DNA from 2 places in the Thioalkalivibrio sp. ALE25 genome. Region 2 is predicted to be linked to the other one. Evidence: predicted binding sites of a transcription regulator. Region 2 holds the regulator's gene; the other holds the start of a gene.
The links. The regulator FliA, encoded in region 2, starts transcription of late flagellar genes. The targets are predictions, from matches to a motif close to GCTAAAGTTNNNNNNNNNNCNGCCGATA.

Region 1 (7,728 bases), on a different contig from region 2:
GCCGAACTGGGTCGTACCGTCGAAGCTGATATCGAATTCCAGATCATCTGCCCCGTCCAAGCTAGTGCCCGGGACGAATAATCCCTCTGCAGCGGGACTAACACCGTTCAACTGACCGCTTGGGCCAAAGTCCAGTGTTAGCGCAGATGCCGGTGTACCAGGAGTAGCCGGGTCATCTGGATACTGAACCTCTACCAGCTCACCATCGTCTTGACGCACCGCGACATGGGCGTTCCACTCGTTCTGCCCCGTCTTCACGAAGTAGAGGTTGGCGTCCCGCGCAATGCCCAGAGAGTCATACATCGTGAGCGAGGTCGAGAAGTTGTAGGTCTCCGGATCCTCGAGATCAAAATCGTCCGGATCGGCACTCAAAGCCGGCGCATCCGAACGCAAATTAATCAGTGCCTCGAGATTCTCGGTGGCCTGAGGGGCGGCCGTATCGGTTTGCAGACGCAAATCCCCGAGATTCGTACCACCCGCCTCGTCATAGCCCTGCAGGCGCAGGCCCTGGTTGTTCACCAGGTAGCCGTCGCGGTCGACCTGGAAGGCCCCCGCCCGGCTGTACACCGTGCTGCCCTGGTCATTAAGGACGAAGAAACCCTCTCCGTTGATCGCCAGGTCCAGGCCGTTCTCGGTGAACTCGGTCCGTCCCTGCGAGAACTGCTGGGTGACCGCCTGCAGTCGTGTGCCGGAGCCGATGGCTGTCTGGCTGATCCCGCCGAAGCTCTGGGCGAACACATCGCCGAACTCGGCACGGGAACGTTTAAACCCCGTGGTCCCCGAGTTGGACACATTGTTACCGGTGGTCTGCAGATCGGCCTGGGCCGCGTTGAGTCCGCTCAATCCGATATTGAAGGGCATGGGGTGTTTCCTCCGTCAGGGTTCTTGTTGCGGGGCGTCAGCCGCCAATCCGCCGTACATCCGAAAAGCTGATCTCGCCCAGGCCCTGCACGGTCAGTGCCAGCCCGGAGTCACTGCCCACCGCGACGCTTTCCACGCGGGCATCCAGAAAGGTATCCACGGCCTCCGACTGGGTCCCGGAGCGGGCCGTGGCCTTGAATTCGTAGACGCCCGGTGGCGCGAAGGTGCCGTCGTCGCGCATGCCGTCCCAGGTGAACTCCTGCAGGCCGCTGCCGGCAGCGCCCATATTCATGCGGCGAATGCGCTCGCCATTCGGGCTGTACACGTCGATCTGCAGCTCTTCGGTGGCGCGCTCCAGATCGACCGCGCCGTTCACCCGCCCGTCGGGCCCCAGTTCGCCAAACTCGACGGGCACCAGTACATCCTTGCCAACCAGCGAAGCCGCCTGCAGCGTCTGGTTCTGCCCCAGGGACTGCGCCAGCTTCTCGAAGGACTTGGACAGCTGCTCGATGCCGGTCACGGTGGAGAACTGCGCCATCTGGCCGAGGAAATCACCGTTATCCATCGGCTCCATCGGGTCCTGGTTCTCCAGCTGGGTGGTCATCAGCTTGAGGAAGTCGGACTGCCCGAGGCGGTCCATCTCGCCTTCCGGCTTCTTCTCCGGGCGCGACAGGCCGAGGCGATCCAGCAATTCGGGGGAAATCTGTGTCATGGCGGGCTCCTCTAGCCTTGGCCGATCTGCAATGTGCGCTGGAGCAGCTGACGCGAGGTCTCCATCACCTCGACGTTCGCTTCGTAGTTGCGCGAGGCGGACATCATGTTGGCCATCTCCTCGACCACGCTGATCGCCGGGCGGAAGATGTAGCCCTCCTCGTTCGCCTGCGGGTGGTGTGGCTCGTAGTGGGCCTGTGGCGCGGCCTGCGACTCGGTCACGCCGGCCACCCGCACGGACGTCGCCGCACCATTGGGGTTGGCCTGATCCATCACGCTCTGGAACAGCACCTGCTTGGCGCGATACGCCTCGTCCGGGTTGGTGGCGGCGGTGTTCGCGTTGGCCAGATTCGAGGCCACGGTATTCAGGCGCACCGACTGCGCCGACAGCGCCGAAGCCGAGGTATTGAACAGACTGAACATATTGCTCACGACATCGATCTCCCGATCAGGCCCGCGTTAACGGTCGCCCCTCAGGGCTTCGCGGATGCCGGAGACCCGGCGATTGAGGAATTCCAGACTGCTCTGGTACTGGATCGCGTTCTCGGCAAAGGCGGCACGTTCCATCTGCGGATCCACCGTGTTGCCATCCAGGGACGCCTGCGAAGGGACGCGATAAAGCGCCTCGGCCTGCCCGTTCATCGCCCCGGCATTGGGGTCGATATGCGCCGCCTGGCTACGCGCCATGGGCAAGTGATTGCCGCTCCCAGCCGCGGACTCGAGCACCGCGCGAAAGTCGATATCGCGCGCCTTGTAGTTCGGGGTGTCCGCATTGGCGATGTTGGAGGCCAGCAGCTCCATGCGCTGGGCGCGCACGTTGACCGCCTGCGGCAGGATGCCCATCGCCTTGTCGAGAGAGAGACTCATCGTTTCCGTCCTGTCCGCCCGTGGCGGACCCTCGCTACCAGAACCGGGACGCAGCCATTGCGGCCCTTTGCGAGGAGACCGATGCAATCGCTATGCCAGCGACGGGAATCCGTCTCGGCTGGGGACGCCCTTAGCGGGAAACGTGGGAAGGGGGCAATTCGAGTCGCGGCCGCATTGCGCGGGCGTTTCGGACCTGGCGGCCCTGCGACGGAGGGGCGTCAGGATTTGAGCCGGAGGACCGAGCCGTAGTCGGTGCGAACCGTCTCGAAGGCCTTGGTGTACGGGCCGGCCGTCTCCGAAGCGCCAAGAAACAGATAGCCGCCCGGATTCATCTGCCGGGCAATACCGTCAAGAACCTGTCGCTTGGTCTCGCCGGAGAAATAGATCAGCACGTTGCGGCAGAACACCAGGTCGAACTTGCCCAGTGCCGCGTAGCTGTCGATCAGGTTGAGCTTCTGAAAACGACAGCGCCGCTGGACCTCGGGAACGACCTTGTGGCCGTCCGTCACGGTCTCGAAGAAGCGCGCGCGGCGGCTCTCGCTCAACCCGCGCACAATACTCAGGCCGTCGTAGACCGCCCGCCGGGCGTCATCCAGGATCTTCTCCGACAGGTCCGTCCCCAGGATGGATACCGGCACCTTGCGCGGGGGGCGGGATTCCTCCCACTCGGAGACGACCATGGAGATGCTGTAGGCCTCCTGGCCACTGGAACAGCCGGAAGACCAGACCTTGATGCTGCTTCCCTTCGCAGCCAGCTCCGGCAACAACACATGCCGGAGGATCTCGAACGGAAAGCCATCGCGAAACCACGAGGTTTCGTTGGTCGTCATCGCGTCGATCACACGGGTGCGCAGCCGCGGATTCGGGGCTTGCCGCATCGCGTGCAGGAGCTCCGGCACGCTCTTGAAGTCGAACTCGTCGAGCAGCCGGGACAGTCGGCTCGACACCAGATACTGACGGCTGTCACCCAGCACCAGGCCGCAGCAGTCCTGCAGGAAGCGGGAAAACTCCTCGTAATCGCGGGAATCGATCACCGGTTCATCCCCGAGCACAGTCCATGGTGATTAGCATCCTGATGACGAGTCCTTGACAGCGGCGCCCGCGCCACGAAACGCAGGGGGAATCCCCGGTAGCGGGTTTCAGTATACGGTGTCGCAGGCGGGACACGACACTGGGCCCTTGTCGGCCATGTGACGCCGCCCCGGCCTTGCCGGGCGGCAACCCCGTTCCCCCCGGCGGTCATTCGACCTGTTGATCCTCGCGCCCGGTCTGGTCGAGCACCGCGTTGGCCAGTTCGTCGGGGTTGAATTTCGAGAGAAACGCATCGGCCCCGGCGCGCTTGACCATGTCGGTATTGAACTCGCCGCTCAACGAGGAATGCAGCAGCACCTTCAGATCTTTCAGGGCGGGATTGTCCCGGATCCGCGCCGTCAGCGTATAGCCGTCCATGCGTGGCATCTCGATGTCCGAGATCACCAGCTCGATCTGGTCGCGAACCGGGCCCTCCCCGGCCTTCTGCTCCAGGAAGTCGAGCGCCTCCTGACCATCCTTGAAAACCTCGTATTCGAACCCGAGACCGCGAATCGCCCCCTCGATCTGCTTGCGCGCCACGACCGAGTCGTCAACGATCACGACCTTGCGCCCCCCCGCTGGCGTGGCGTCCGCTCGGATGGACTCGGAGACCTCGGTCGGCAGAGGATTGACGATCGAAAGCACCCGTTCCACGTCGATGATCTCGACCAGCTTGTTGTCGATCTCGGTGACCGCGACCAGGAAGGACTCGCGCCCCGTACCACGCGGAGGGGACTTCACGTCCTGCCAGTTCACATTCACGATCCGGTCCACGGCCGATACCCAGAACCCCTGAACCGAACGGTTGAACTCGGTGACCACCACCTTCTGGTCGCCGCTGTCGCTGGCACCGGCCGCGCTGCGCAGGCCCATGGCGCGCGCCAGATCAATGATCGGCACCGTGCCGCCCCGCAGCGTAGCCACACCGCGCACCACACTCATCGACCCCGGGATCTGGCGCAGCGGCGGCGACGGGATCACCTCGCGCACCTTGAACACGTTGATTCCGAAGGTCTGTGATCCACCCAGGTGGAACAGCAGCAGTTCCATCCGGTTCTGACCCACCAGCTGCGTTCGCTGGTTCACATCGTCAATGAATTGACTCATGGTGCTGCTCTCCTTGTCCCGCGCCCATCTGCCGCGAGCCGCTCCCGGGAGGTCAGTGTGCACCGCGCACCCCCGGGCTGTCATTTGCAATCGCCTGTATGCGCCTTCTGGCGCCGCTTCCCAGGGATAACGGCATCGAACGCCGGGCCTTGAGTCGGGCACTGCCCGGACAACTGGCATCAAACCTGCATAGCTTCGGGTCCGCGAACGGACGCGGCAGACCCGGGGTATTCCCTCGGGCGGCGAGGACCGGCATATGCATCCACATACAACCTGTACATCACGCTGCATCCCCATGGGGCTCATGGCTCTCGTGGCGTGGTTCGCGCTCTCCGTGCCGGCCCACGCCGAGATCCACCCCGTTGCGGAGATCCGCGCGGCCGCGGAACAGTTTCTGTTGCAGGAGCTGGACGCCGAACATAGCGACGACATCAATATCGAGATCGGCCAGCTCGACAACCGGCTCCGGCTGGCCTACTGCCATGAAGGACTCAACGCCCGTTTCCCGCCCGGCGGCCGCCGCGACGGCAATACCGCGATCCACCTTCAGTGTGCGGGCCCGGTCACCTGGCAGCTGTATGTCCCGGCCACGGTGGAACGTTACGCTCAGGTGCTGGTGGCCAGTCGCAACCTCCCTCGCCAGCACACGCTGACCAGCGGCGATCTGCGCTTCCAGCGCATCGAGACGTCACGCCACGCGGGCAGTTATCATGAAGACAAGTCGGCCCTCATCGGTCAGCAGACCCGGCGCAGCATTCGTCCGGGCCAGATCATCGGCACACAGCACGTCACCCAGCGCGAGATCGTCAGCCGCGGCCAGCGGGTCACGATCCTTGCCGAAAACGGCTCGATCGCCATCCGCATGCAGGGCGAGGCCCTGGAAAACGGCACCCTCGGGGACCGCATCCGGGTCAGGAACACCTCGTCCGGGCGCGTGGTCGAGGGCGAAATCCAGCCCTCCGGGCACGTCCGGGTGACACTTTGATGCCGACTCTGTGATTGGTGTTACAAAAACCACCGCCACAGGGCTACAGTTTCAGCACACGCGGCCGTAAACACTTGCAGCACAGTTACAACGACAGGACGGCACAATGGATATCAAGGGCCTCAATACGAACAGTCTGCGCCCCGACGGCCAGAGCTCCACGGTCAAGGGCCGCGAGGACTCCAGCGGCGCGCCCAACCGGGCGCAAGGGTCGGATAGCGCCGTGACCACCGGTAACGATTCGCTCACCCTGACCGGCGCCGCCCAGGCGATGAGTTCGGCCGCCAGCGCCGGCGAGAACGCCCCGTTCGACGCGGCGCGTGTGGCCGAGCTGCGCGAGGCGATCGCCAGCGGCAACTACCCGGTGGACAACGAACAGCTGGCCGACCGCATGATCGACCTCGAGCGCCTGCTGCGCTAATCACGGACCTCACCGATGAACACCGACACGCGCCATCGCCTGCTGCGCTCCCTGGAAACCTCGATCCGGCTGGCCCACCAACTGGAAGAGGCCCTGATCCAGGAGACCCGCGCGGTCGAGGCGCGCACCCCGGAGACCCTGCAGGAAGTCGTGGCGACCAAGCAGGGGCTGCTGCAGGAACTCGAGACCGAGACCCGCCAGCAGCGCGCTATCGCCGAGGCCGCGAGCGAGTCATTCACGCCCGAGGGCATGGCCCGCCTGCTCTCGCGCATGGACGACGGTGCCGTCCTCAACGATCACTGGCAGGCCCTGCGCCAGTCCATCGAGCGCTGCAACACCCTCAACCAGGGCAACGCACGCCTGATCGATCGCGATCGCCAGCGCGTGGAGCTCTCCATGCAGATCCTGCGCGGCGAAGAGGCCGGCCCGGCGGCGACCTACGACCCCTACGGGCGCACCCGCCCCAACACCCGTGGCGGACGCCGTATCACACAAGCCTGATGCAGCTTATTCGCACCGATGCTGGCATTTCGGATGCTCGACCAGTACCTTGCGTCCTCACACCCAGCTAACGTCACGGACGCATGGACGAAACCGACTACACGGTCGACAAGCCGGACCGGATCGCCGGCATTCTCAAGGACCTAGACCACAAGCTCACCCTGGTCAGCGTCCGGCTCGACGCCGACGGCCCGCTGTACACTTCGGCCCTGGTCCGGCTGGACCCCGCCGCGAAGGAACTCTTTCTCGACGAACTGAATCCGCCGCGCGCGCACCAGCATGTCACCTCCGGTATGCCCCTGCGGGTATTCGCCGCGCTGCGCGGCGTGGCCGTACGCTTCTCCACCACCGTGGCCCGGATCGAACATGAAGAAGGCGGCGCCCTGTACGCCTGCCCCTATCCCGAAACACTGGAGCATCTCCAGCGCCGCGAAACCTTCCGCGTTCACATCCCCATGGCCCAGCGCCCGCAGATCGAACTGCGCGCGCCCGGCTGGAAGGACCCGGTCATCGGCGAGCTCGTCGATCTCTCGGGCCAGGGCATGTGCATCGAGCTGGCCACGGCCACGCTCGACACGCTGGAGACCGGCACCACCCTCGCGTTCACCAATCTGCTGCTCCCCGACGTCAGTGAGCGGCTCTCGGGCGACCTGCGCCTGGCCAACCGGCGGCGCAGTACGCGGGAGGGCTACGAATACGCCGGCTTCGAGATTGTCGGGATGACCCAGTGGCTGGAGCGCCAGACCAACCTCGCCTTGCTGCATTACCAGCGCGAGGCGCGTCGCCGCTCGATGGAATAGACCCGCCCGGACAAACTCGGACGTCAGACACAAAAAAGGCCGCTACAAGCGGCCTTTTTGATGCTTCCCGTTTGGTCGGGACGGCAGGATTTGAACCTGCGACCCTCTGCACCCCATGCAGATGCGCTACCAGACTGCGCCACGCCCCGAAGCCGCGAACTATATCCGATTCCCCGCCGTCACGAAAGCACCCAACACCGTCAAAGCGAACCGAGCGCCCATCACGGCACACGGCTGTTTAGTTCACCACAGAGTGCACGGAGGACACAGAGAAACGCGAGGGAACGGAAGGCATCGATGGCTCGCGGATTCGGAGACGGGATGCGCCCCAATGGATGCGGCCCTTTAACCCGCGACCAGACCCGAAAGACCTTCTTCGTGAACTTCGTGCCCTCTGTGCTTCA
Region 2 (7,728 bases):
CTGCTGGTGAATATCTCCATGGGCGTGATCACCCGCGCCTCGCCGCAGCTCAACATCTTCGCGGTGGGCTTCCCGATGATGATCCTGATCGGCTTTGTGCTGCTCATGTTCACTTTTCCGGGGCTGCCGGAACGCTTCGGGGAGCTGATGCTCGAGGCCTTCCACCTGATGCAGACCCGGATGGGGTTCTGACATGGCCGAGAACGAGAACGGGCAGGAAAAAACCGAAGAGCCCACTCCGAAACGCCTGCGCGAGGCGAAGGAGAAGGGTCAGGTCCCGCGGTCACGCGAGCTCAGCACCTTCCTGGTGCTGATGACCGCGGGGGCGTTCATGTTGATGTACGGCCCGAATATGGGCGCACAACTTGCTGAACAGATGACCAGTCGTTTCGATTTCGATCCCGAAATGGCGTACGACTCGTCGCTGCTGCTGCCCTACCTGGCCCAGGAGATCTTCCGCACCCTGCGCACGTTGTTTCCGCTGTTCGGGGTATTGATCGTCGCGGCCGTGATGGCGCCGATCGTGATCGGGGGCGCGAACTTCTCCTGGAAGGCGGCGGCCCCGAAGGCCTCCAAGCTGAATCCCGGAAAGGGGCTCAAGCGCATCTTCTCCTGGCAGGGGCTGATGGAGTTCGGCAAGACCTTCGCCAAGTTCGTGCTGATCTCCAGCGTCGCGGTCGCGGTGCTCGCCACCTTTTCCGATCGCCTGCTGATGCTGGGCTACGAGCCGATCCATCAGGGTATCGCGCATACCGCCCAGCTGGTGCTGGGGACCTTTATCGCGGTATCGGCCGCGCTGATCGTGGTGGCGGCCATCGATGCGCCGTTCCAGATGTGGAACCACCAGAAGCAGTTGCGCATGACCCGCCAGGAGGTCAAGGACGAATACAAGGAGACCGACGGCAAGCCGGAGGTCAAGCAGAAGGTCCGCCAGCTGCAGCAGGAGATGGCGCAGCGGCGGATGATGGAGGAGGTCCCGAAGGCCGACGTGATCATCACCAACCCGACCCATTACGCCGTGGCCATCGTCTACGAGGCCTCGCGCATGGCAGCGCCCAAGGTAGTGGCCAAGGGCGCCGACGAGGTCGCGGCCTCGATCCGTGCGGTCGCCGAGGAACACGCGATCGTCCGCGTCGAGGCGCCGCGCGTCGCCCGCGCGATCTATTTCACCACGGACTTGAACCAGGAGATCCCCAACGGCCTGTTCGTCGCCGTCGCACGCATCCTGGCCTACGTCTACCAGCTCAAGCGGGCCGACGCCGACGCGCAGATGCCGGATGACCTGCCAGTGCCGGAGGATTATCTCGATCCCGACAAGCAGCGCGGCAAGCGGAGGGATCGCTGATGGCCTTCTTCGACCGCCTCGGGAACGTCGGCAAGTGGGGGCTGGGCGCGCCGATCCTGCTGATCGCCATGCTGTCGATGATGGTGCTGCCGCTGCCGCCGCTGGCGCTGGACGTGCTGTTCACCTTCAATATCGCGCTGTCGCTGGTGGTGATCATGGTTGCGGTGTATACACCGCGGCCGCTGGAATTCGCCGTCTTCCCGACCGTACTGCTGGTGGCAACGCTGCTGCGCCTGGCGCTGAACATCGCGTCTACGCGGGTGATCCTGCTGGAAGGCCACACCGGGACCGACGCGGCGGGCAAGGTGATCCAGGCCTTCGGCGACTTCGTGGTGGGCGGCAACTACACCGTCGGCCTGGTGGTGTTCGCCATCCTGATCATCATCAACTTCGTGGTGGTGACCAAGGGCGCGGGGCGAGTCTCCGAGGTCAGCGCCCGCTTCACCCTGGATTCCATGCCCGGCAAGCAGATGGCGATCGACGCCGACCTGAACGCCGGCATCCTGACCCAGGAAGAGGCACGCAAGCGCCGCGAGGAGATCGCCAGCGAGGCGGACTTCTATGGCTCCATGGACGGGGCCTCCAAGTTTGTTCGCGGTGACGCGATCGCCGGCATCCTGATCCTGTTCGTGAACATCATCGGCGGCCTGACCATCGGGGCCGTCCAGCACGGCATGACGATCGGCGATGCCGCGACCAACTACGTGCTGCTGACCATCGGCGATGGTCTGGTTGCGCAGATCCCGTCGCTGGTGCTGTCCTCCGCGACCGCGATCATCGTGACCCGCGTGACCAGCAGCCAGGACATGGGGCAGCAGGTCTTCGGCCAGATGTTCTCCAACCCGCGCGTGCTGTACGTGGCCGGGGGTGTGATCGCCGCACTGGGGATCGTGCCGGGCATGCCCAATGCCGTGTTCCTGGGCCTGGCCGCGCTGATCTTCGGCGGGGCATACCTGCTCAAGCGCCAGGCCCGCGAGGCCGAGGTGGAGGTGGAGCGCATCCCGCAGGAGGACGAGGGCGGGGCCCGGTCCGAGGATCGCGACCTGACCTGGGAAGACGTGCCGCCGGTGGATCTGGTGTCGCTGGAGGTGGGCTATCGCCTGATCCCGCTGGTGGATCGCACCCAGGACGGCCAGCTGATGGGCCGGATCAAGGGCGTGCGGCGCAAGCTCTCGCAGGAGCTGGGATTCCTGCTGCAGCCGGTGCATATCCGCGACAACCTCGAACTGAGCCCGAATGCCTACCGCATCAGCCTGCTGGGCGTGACCGTGGCCGAGGCCGAGGTCTTCCCCGAGCGCGAACTGGCGATCAATCCGGGCGAGGTGTTCGGGACGGTGCCGGGCACGCCGACCAAGGACCCGACGTTCAATCTGGATGCGCTGTGGATCGACCCGGCGGACCGCGACCAGGCCCAGGGTGCCGGCTATACCGTGGTCGACTGCGCCACGGTGATCGCGACCCATCTGTCACAGGTGTTCCGCGAGAACGCGCATCGCCTGATCGGCCACGAGGAGGCGCAGCACCTGCTCGACCAGCTGGCGCGCCATTCGCCGAAGCTGGTGGAAAACCTGGTGCCCAAGACGCTGTCCCTGTCCATCGTGCTGAAGGTGCTGCAGAACCTGCTGGCCGAGCAGGTCTCGATCCGCGACCTGCGCACGATCGCCGAAACCCTGGCAGACGAGGGGGTCAAGAGTCAGGATCCCGGCACTTTGACCGCGGCGGTGCGGGTGGCCCTGGCGCGCTCGATCGTGCAGGACCTGGTGGGGCCGGAGGACGAGCTGCCCCTGATCGCGCTGGATCCGTCGTTGGAACAGCTCTTGCATAAGTCCCTGCAGGGGAGCTCGGGCGGCACGGTTGGACTGGAGCCCGGGCTGGCGGAGCGGCTGCAGCGCTCGGTGGCCGATGCGGCCCGCCGCCAGGAGACGGCCGGACAGCCGGCGGTCCTGGTGGTGGCACCGGAGATCCGCTCCTGGATCGCCGGGTGGCTGCGCGGCGCGGTCCGCAGTCTGACCGTGCTGGCCTTCACCGAGATTCCGGACAATCGCCGGATCCGGGTGGTTGCCACCGTCGGCCAGGAAGAGTCGCAGAAGCAGTCCGCCTGAACGACACGATGAAGGGTTCCGCCGCGCGAGCGGCGCAGGAGAAAAAGCATGAACGTCAGACGATATCGGGCCCGGGACATGCGTGATGCGATGCGCCAGGTGCGCGAGCAGCAGGGCGAGGACGCGGTCATCCTGTCCAGTCGCCGGGTCGACGGCTGGCTGGAGGTGGTCGCGGCGCTGGAGGACGGCGCCGCGTCGGAGCCGGTAGCCGCGCAGGACGCGCCCGCGACGAGCCGCGAAGCGAGCACAACCGCCCGGCCGGCCCGCGAGCGCGGCGCCGGTCAGGCCGCAGCGTCGTGGCCGGCCGACCCGGAGCTGACCGCCATGCGGCAGGAGCTGCGCGACCTGCGCAGCCTGATGACGCGCCAGTATGCGGAGAGCGAAGAGGCGCGCTGGGCGGCCCGCCACCCGCTGGCGGCGGAATGCAAGGCGCGCCTGATCGACCGCGGGTTCAGCGACGCCCTGGCGCGCAGCCTGGCCGGAAGCATTCTCGATGACAGCTCGCCGGAACAGGCCTGGGAACGCCTGCGGGCGCGGTTGTCGGGCGCGATTGCCACCCACCGGCCGGACATCCTGGACGAGGGCGGCCTGCTGGCGCTGGTCGGGCCCACCGGCGTTGGCAAGACCACCACGCTGGCCCGCATCGCGCTGCGCCAGATCCGCCGCATGGGCCCGGATTCGGTTACGCTGGTCACCCTGGACAGCCAGCGCATCGGGGCCACGCGCCAGTTGCAGGCCTTCGCCCAGATGGCGGGGATCTCGGTGCGGGTGCTGCAGAACGCGAGAGAGTTGCGCGAACTGGCGCGCCGCGTGGAGGATGGGCACCTGATCCTGGTGGATACGGCGGGACAGGCCCCGCGGGCAGTGGAGGACGAATCCCTGTTCGCGCACCTGCCGCCGGACATCCGGGCCGAGAGCTGGCTGGTGGTGTCGGCGACGACCCAGGGGAGCGCGTTGCGGCGGGTGCTGGAGGCATTTCGCAAGGCGGAGCCCTCGGCGCTGGTGCTGACCAAGCTGGACGAGGCCGAGGAGCTGGGCGAGGTCCTGTCCGTACTGCTCGATCAGCACCTGGGGCTGGGGTTCGTCAGCGATGGCCAGCGTATTGCCGAGGACTTTCACCGGGTCGATACCGGGTATCTGACCCGACTGGCCCTGGAGGATGCCGCCGATGAACCCGGGGCAGCGGCCAATGCCCGCGAGACCTGGGCGGCCGAGCGCCTGGCGGAGATGGAACCGCCGCGGCGCGCGCGCGCCCAGGCACGTCCGGCACGGGCGGCGGAGCCCGCCACGCTGGAACTGATTCAACCGGTCGGGAAGGGGCGCTATGCCACGCACTAACAAGCCGTTGAAGGTCATCGCGGTTGCCTCGGGCAAGGGCGGGGTGGGCAAGACCAACGTATCGGTGAACCTGTCGGTGGGCCTAGCCCGGCTCGGGCGCGAGGTCATGCTGTTCGACGCCGATCTGGGCCTGGCCAACGTGGACCTGCTGCTGGGGATGCGTCCCGAGCGCACGCTGCACGACCTGGTGACCGGTGATGTGGAGAGCCTGGAAGATGTGCTCGTCCAGGGACCGGACGGGGTGAAGGTGGTGCCGTCGGCTTCCGGGATCGCGGCGATGGCCAACCTGACGCCGGCCGAGCATGCCGGTCTGATCCATGCCTTCAGCGCCTATCGCAAACCCCTGGATGTGCTGATCGTGGACACCGCGGCCGGCCTGCAGGAATCCGTGACGTCGTTTTGCCGCGCGGTCCAGGAGACCCTGGTGGTGGTCTGCGACGAGCCCGCCTCGATTACCGACGCTTATGCCCTGATCAAGGTCCTGCACCGCGATCATGGCCTGCGTCGCTTCCGCATGGTGACGAACATGGTCGACGGCCGCGAAGGCGCCGAGCGACTGATGCAGAAACTCAATACCGTCTGCGGCAACTACCTGCCGGAGGTGGTGCTCGACCTGGCCGGCTATATTCCGATGGATGATCACCTGCGCAAGGCGGTGCAGAAACGCGCGCCAGTGGTACAGCAGTACCCCGGGAGCCCGGCGGGGAAGGCCTTTGCCGAACTGGCACGGACCGTGGACCGCTGGCCGGTGGGCGGCGGTGACCAAGGTGGCGTCGGGTTTTTCGTGGAACGGATGCTGCAGAGCGCATGATGACGACGCGTAATCGACTTTCCGGCTATCAGGCGGCCTCCGCGGCCAGCGGCGGGCACGAGGAGCTGATTGCCGATCACGTCGAGCTGGTCCACCGCATCGCCCATCACCTGATGGCGCGGCTCCCCGCCTCGGTGCAGGTGGATGACCTGATTCAGGCGGGCATGATCGGGCTGCTCGAGGCGGCGCGCCAGTTCGAGGGCGGCCAGGGCGCGACCTTTGCCACCTACGCCGGGATCCGCATCCGTGGCGCGATGATCGACGAGCTGCGCCGCAGTGACTGGACACCGCGTTCGGTGCACCGCAACAGTCGGCGTATTGCCGCCGCGATCCAGACCGTCGAGGCGCGCGAGGGGCGGGCGGCGCGTGGCAGCGAGGTCGCCGCCGAGCTGGACGTGCCGATCGACCAGTACTACGAGATGCTGCAGGATCACGCCGGGGCCCACCTGTTCGCCCTGGACGACCTCGGCGGGGGTGACGACGGGGCCGATCGCGTGATCGAAGGGCAGGAGGTGTCGCCGGCCCGCACCCTCGAGGCCGGTGAGTTCCGTCAGGAACTGGCCGAAGCCCTCGGCGACCTCCCCGAACGCGAGCGGCTGGTGCTGTCGCTCTACTACATCGAAGAGCTCAACCTGCGCGAGATCGGCGCCGTGCTGGGCGTGACCGAGTCGCGCGTCAGCCAGATCCGAAGTCAGGCCACCATTCGACTGCGCGCCCGCCTGGGTTCGTGGCTCGAAGACGGTACGGCTTTGCAGTTATTCTAAAACCCACCCTACGAATCCCGGAGTGACGTGTGGACAAGGGAATGAAGATTCTCATCGTGGACGACTTTTCCACGATGCGGCGCATTATCAAGAACCTGTTGCGTGATCTTGGCTTCAACAATACCCAGGAAGCCGACGACGGCAGCACCGCGCTGCCGATGCTGCAGAACGGGGATTTCGACTTTCTGATCACCGACTGGAACATGCCCAACATGCCGGGGATCGACTTGCTGAAGGCCGTGCGCGCCGACCCGAACCTCAAGTCCATGCCGGTGCTGATGGTAACGGCGGAGGCCAAGCGCGACCAGATCGTCGAGGCGGCCGAGGCGGGCGTGAACGGCTACGTGGTCAAGCCGTTCACCGCCGAGACGCTGAAGGAGAAGATCGACAAGATCTTCGAACGCATTGAAGCACAGGGATAATCATGGGCCTGTGACCGATATGCCCGACGCCCGTGGCACCGACCGCCGCGGGCGTCGTCCGAAACCTTCCGCGCCGTACCCGCAAGAGGCTTCTCATGACTGAACAGGAACACCCACCACGCGACGATCAGCTGGAGCTTGCGCGGCAGTTGGTCAAGACGCTGGAGGCGGGCGACGACACGGGCGCCCGGGCGCTGGTGCAGGATCTGGCGCGCCCCTATGACCGCGAACTCTTCGACGAGCTGGGCAAGCTGACCCGTGATCTTCACGAGGCCCTGCAAAGCTTCCGCGGCGATTCGCGTCTGGTCGAACTGACCCAGGCGGAGATCCCGGACGCAAAGGAACGCCTGAATTACGTGGTCACGATGACCGAACAGGCGGCCCACGACACCATGAATGCCATCGAGTCGAGCCTGCCGATCGCGGAGTCGTTCAGTCAGCAGGCGGCCGACCTGACGGCGAAGTGGACGCGCTTTCGCAACCGCCAGCTCTCGGTGGAGGAGTTCCGGGACTTTGCCCGCGAGCTCGACACGTTCTTCGCGCAGGCGGGGGAAGACACCGAGGAGCTGCGCCGGCTGCTCTCCGAGGTGCTGATGGCACAGAGCTATCAGGATATTACCGGCCAGGTGATTCGCCGCGTGATCCAGCTGGTGACCGACCTGGAAGAGAACCTGGTGTCCCTGATCCGGCTCTCCAGTGGGCGCATGGAGCAGGTCGAGGCGGCCGAGGCGTCGCTTGAACAACGCGAGGAGGATCGCGAGGCGGACCGCAAGGGTCACGGTCCCAGCGTGCCCAAGACTCAAGATTCCGCCGCGGATGTCGTTCAAGGACAGGACGAGGTGGACGATCTGCTATCGAGCCTGGGCTTCTAGGCAGTTCCCCTCATGCGAATGGCGCCACGCGACCGGAGAGACTGAATGGCCATCGACCCCAATGACGAAATCCT

Region 1: C996_RS0110130 (chemotaxis protein CheV) is a predicted target of FliA. The motif match lies at 4,745-4,772, and genes of this name have one in related genera.

Annotation. Positions count from the first base shown of each region.
Region 1 covers NZ_KB897934.1:67,874-75,601, reverse strand. Annotated here, with positions in the region: gene flgE (flagellar hook protein FlgE) at 1-861, opposite strand, end outside; gene C996_RS0110150 (flagellar hook assembly protein FlgD) at 899-1,573, opposite strand; gene flgC (flagellar basal body rod protein FlgC) at 1,585-2,004, opposite strand; gene flgB (flagellar basal body rod protein FlgB) at 2,032-2,439, opposite strand; gene C996_RS0110135 (protein-glutamate O-methyltransferase CheR) at 2,658-3,473, opposite strand; gene C996_RS0110130 (chemotaxis protein CheV) at 3,679-4,617, opposite strand; gene flgA (flagellar basal body P-ring formation chaperone FlgA) at 4,913-5,602, shown strand; gene flgM (flagellar biosynthesis anti-sigma factor FlgM) at 5,709-6,023, shown strand; gene C996_RS0110115 (flagella synthesis protein FlgN) at 6,039-6,524, shown strand; gene C996_RS0110110 (flagellar brake protein) at 6,608-7,324, shown strand; tRNA gene C996_RS0110105 (tRNA-Pro) at 7,397-7,473, opposite strand.
Region 2 covers NZ_KB897928.1:97,249-104,976, forward strand. Annotated here, with positions in the region: gene fliR (flagellar biosynthetic protein FliR) at 1-192, shown strand, start outside; gene flhB (flagellar biosynthesis protein FlhB) at 194-1,345, shown strand; gene flhA (flagellar biosynthesis protein FlhA) at 1,345-3,447, shown strand; partial or broken gene flhF (flagellar biosynthesis protein FlhF) at 3,496-4,603, shown strand; gene C996_RS0104490 (MinD/ParA family protein) at 4,772-5,596, shown strand; gene C996_RS0104495 (RNA polymerase sigma factor FliA) at 5,593-6,360, shown strand; gene cheY (chemotaxis response regulator CheY) at 6,402-6,782, shown strand; gene C996_RS0104505 (protein phosphatase CheZ) at 6,878-7,654, shown strand; gene C996_RS0104510 (chemotaxis protein CheA) at 7,700-7,728, shown strand, end outside.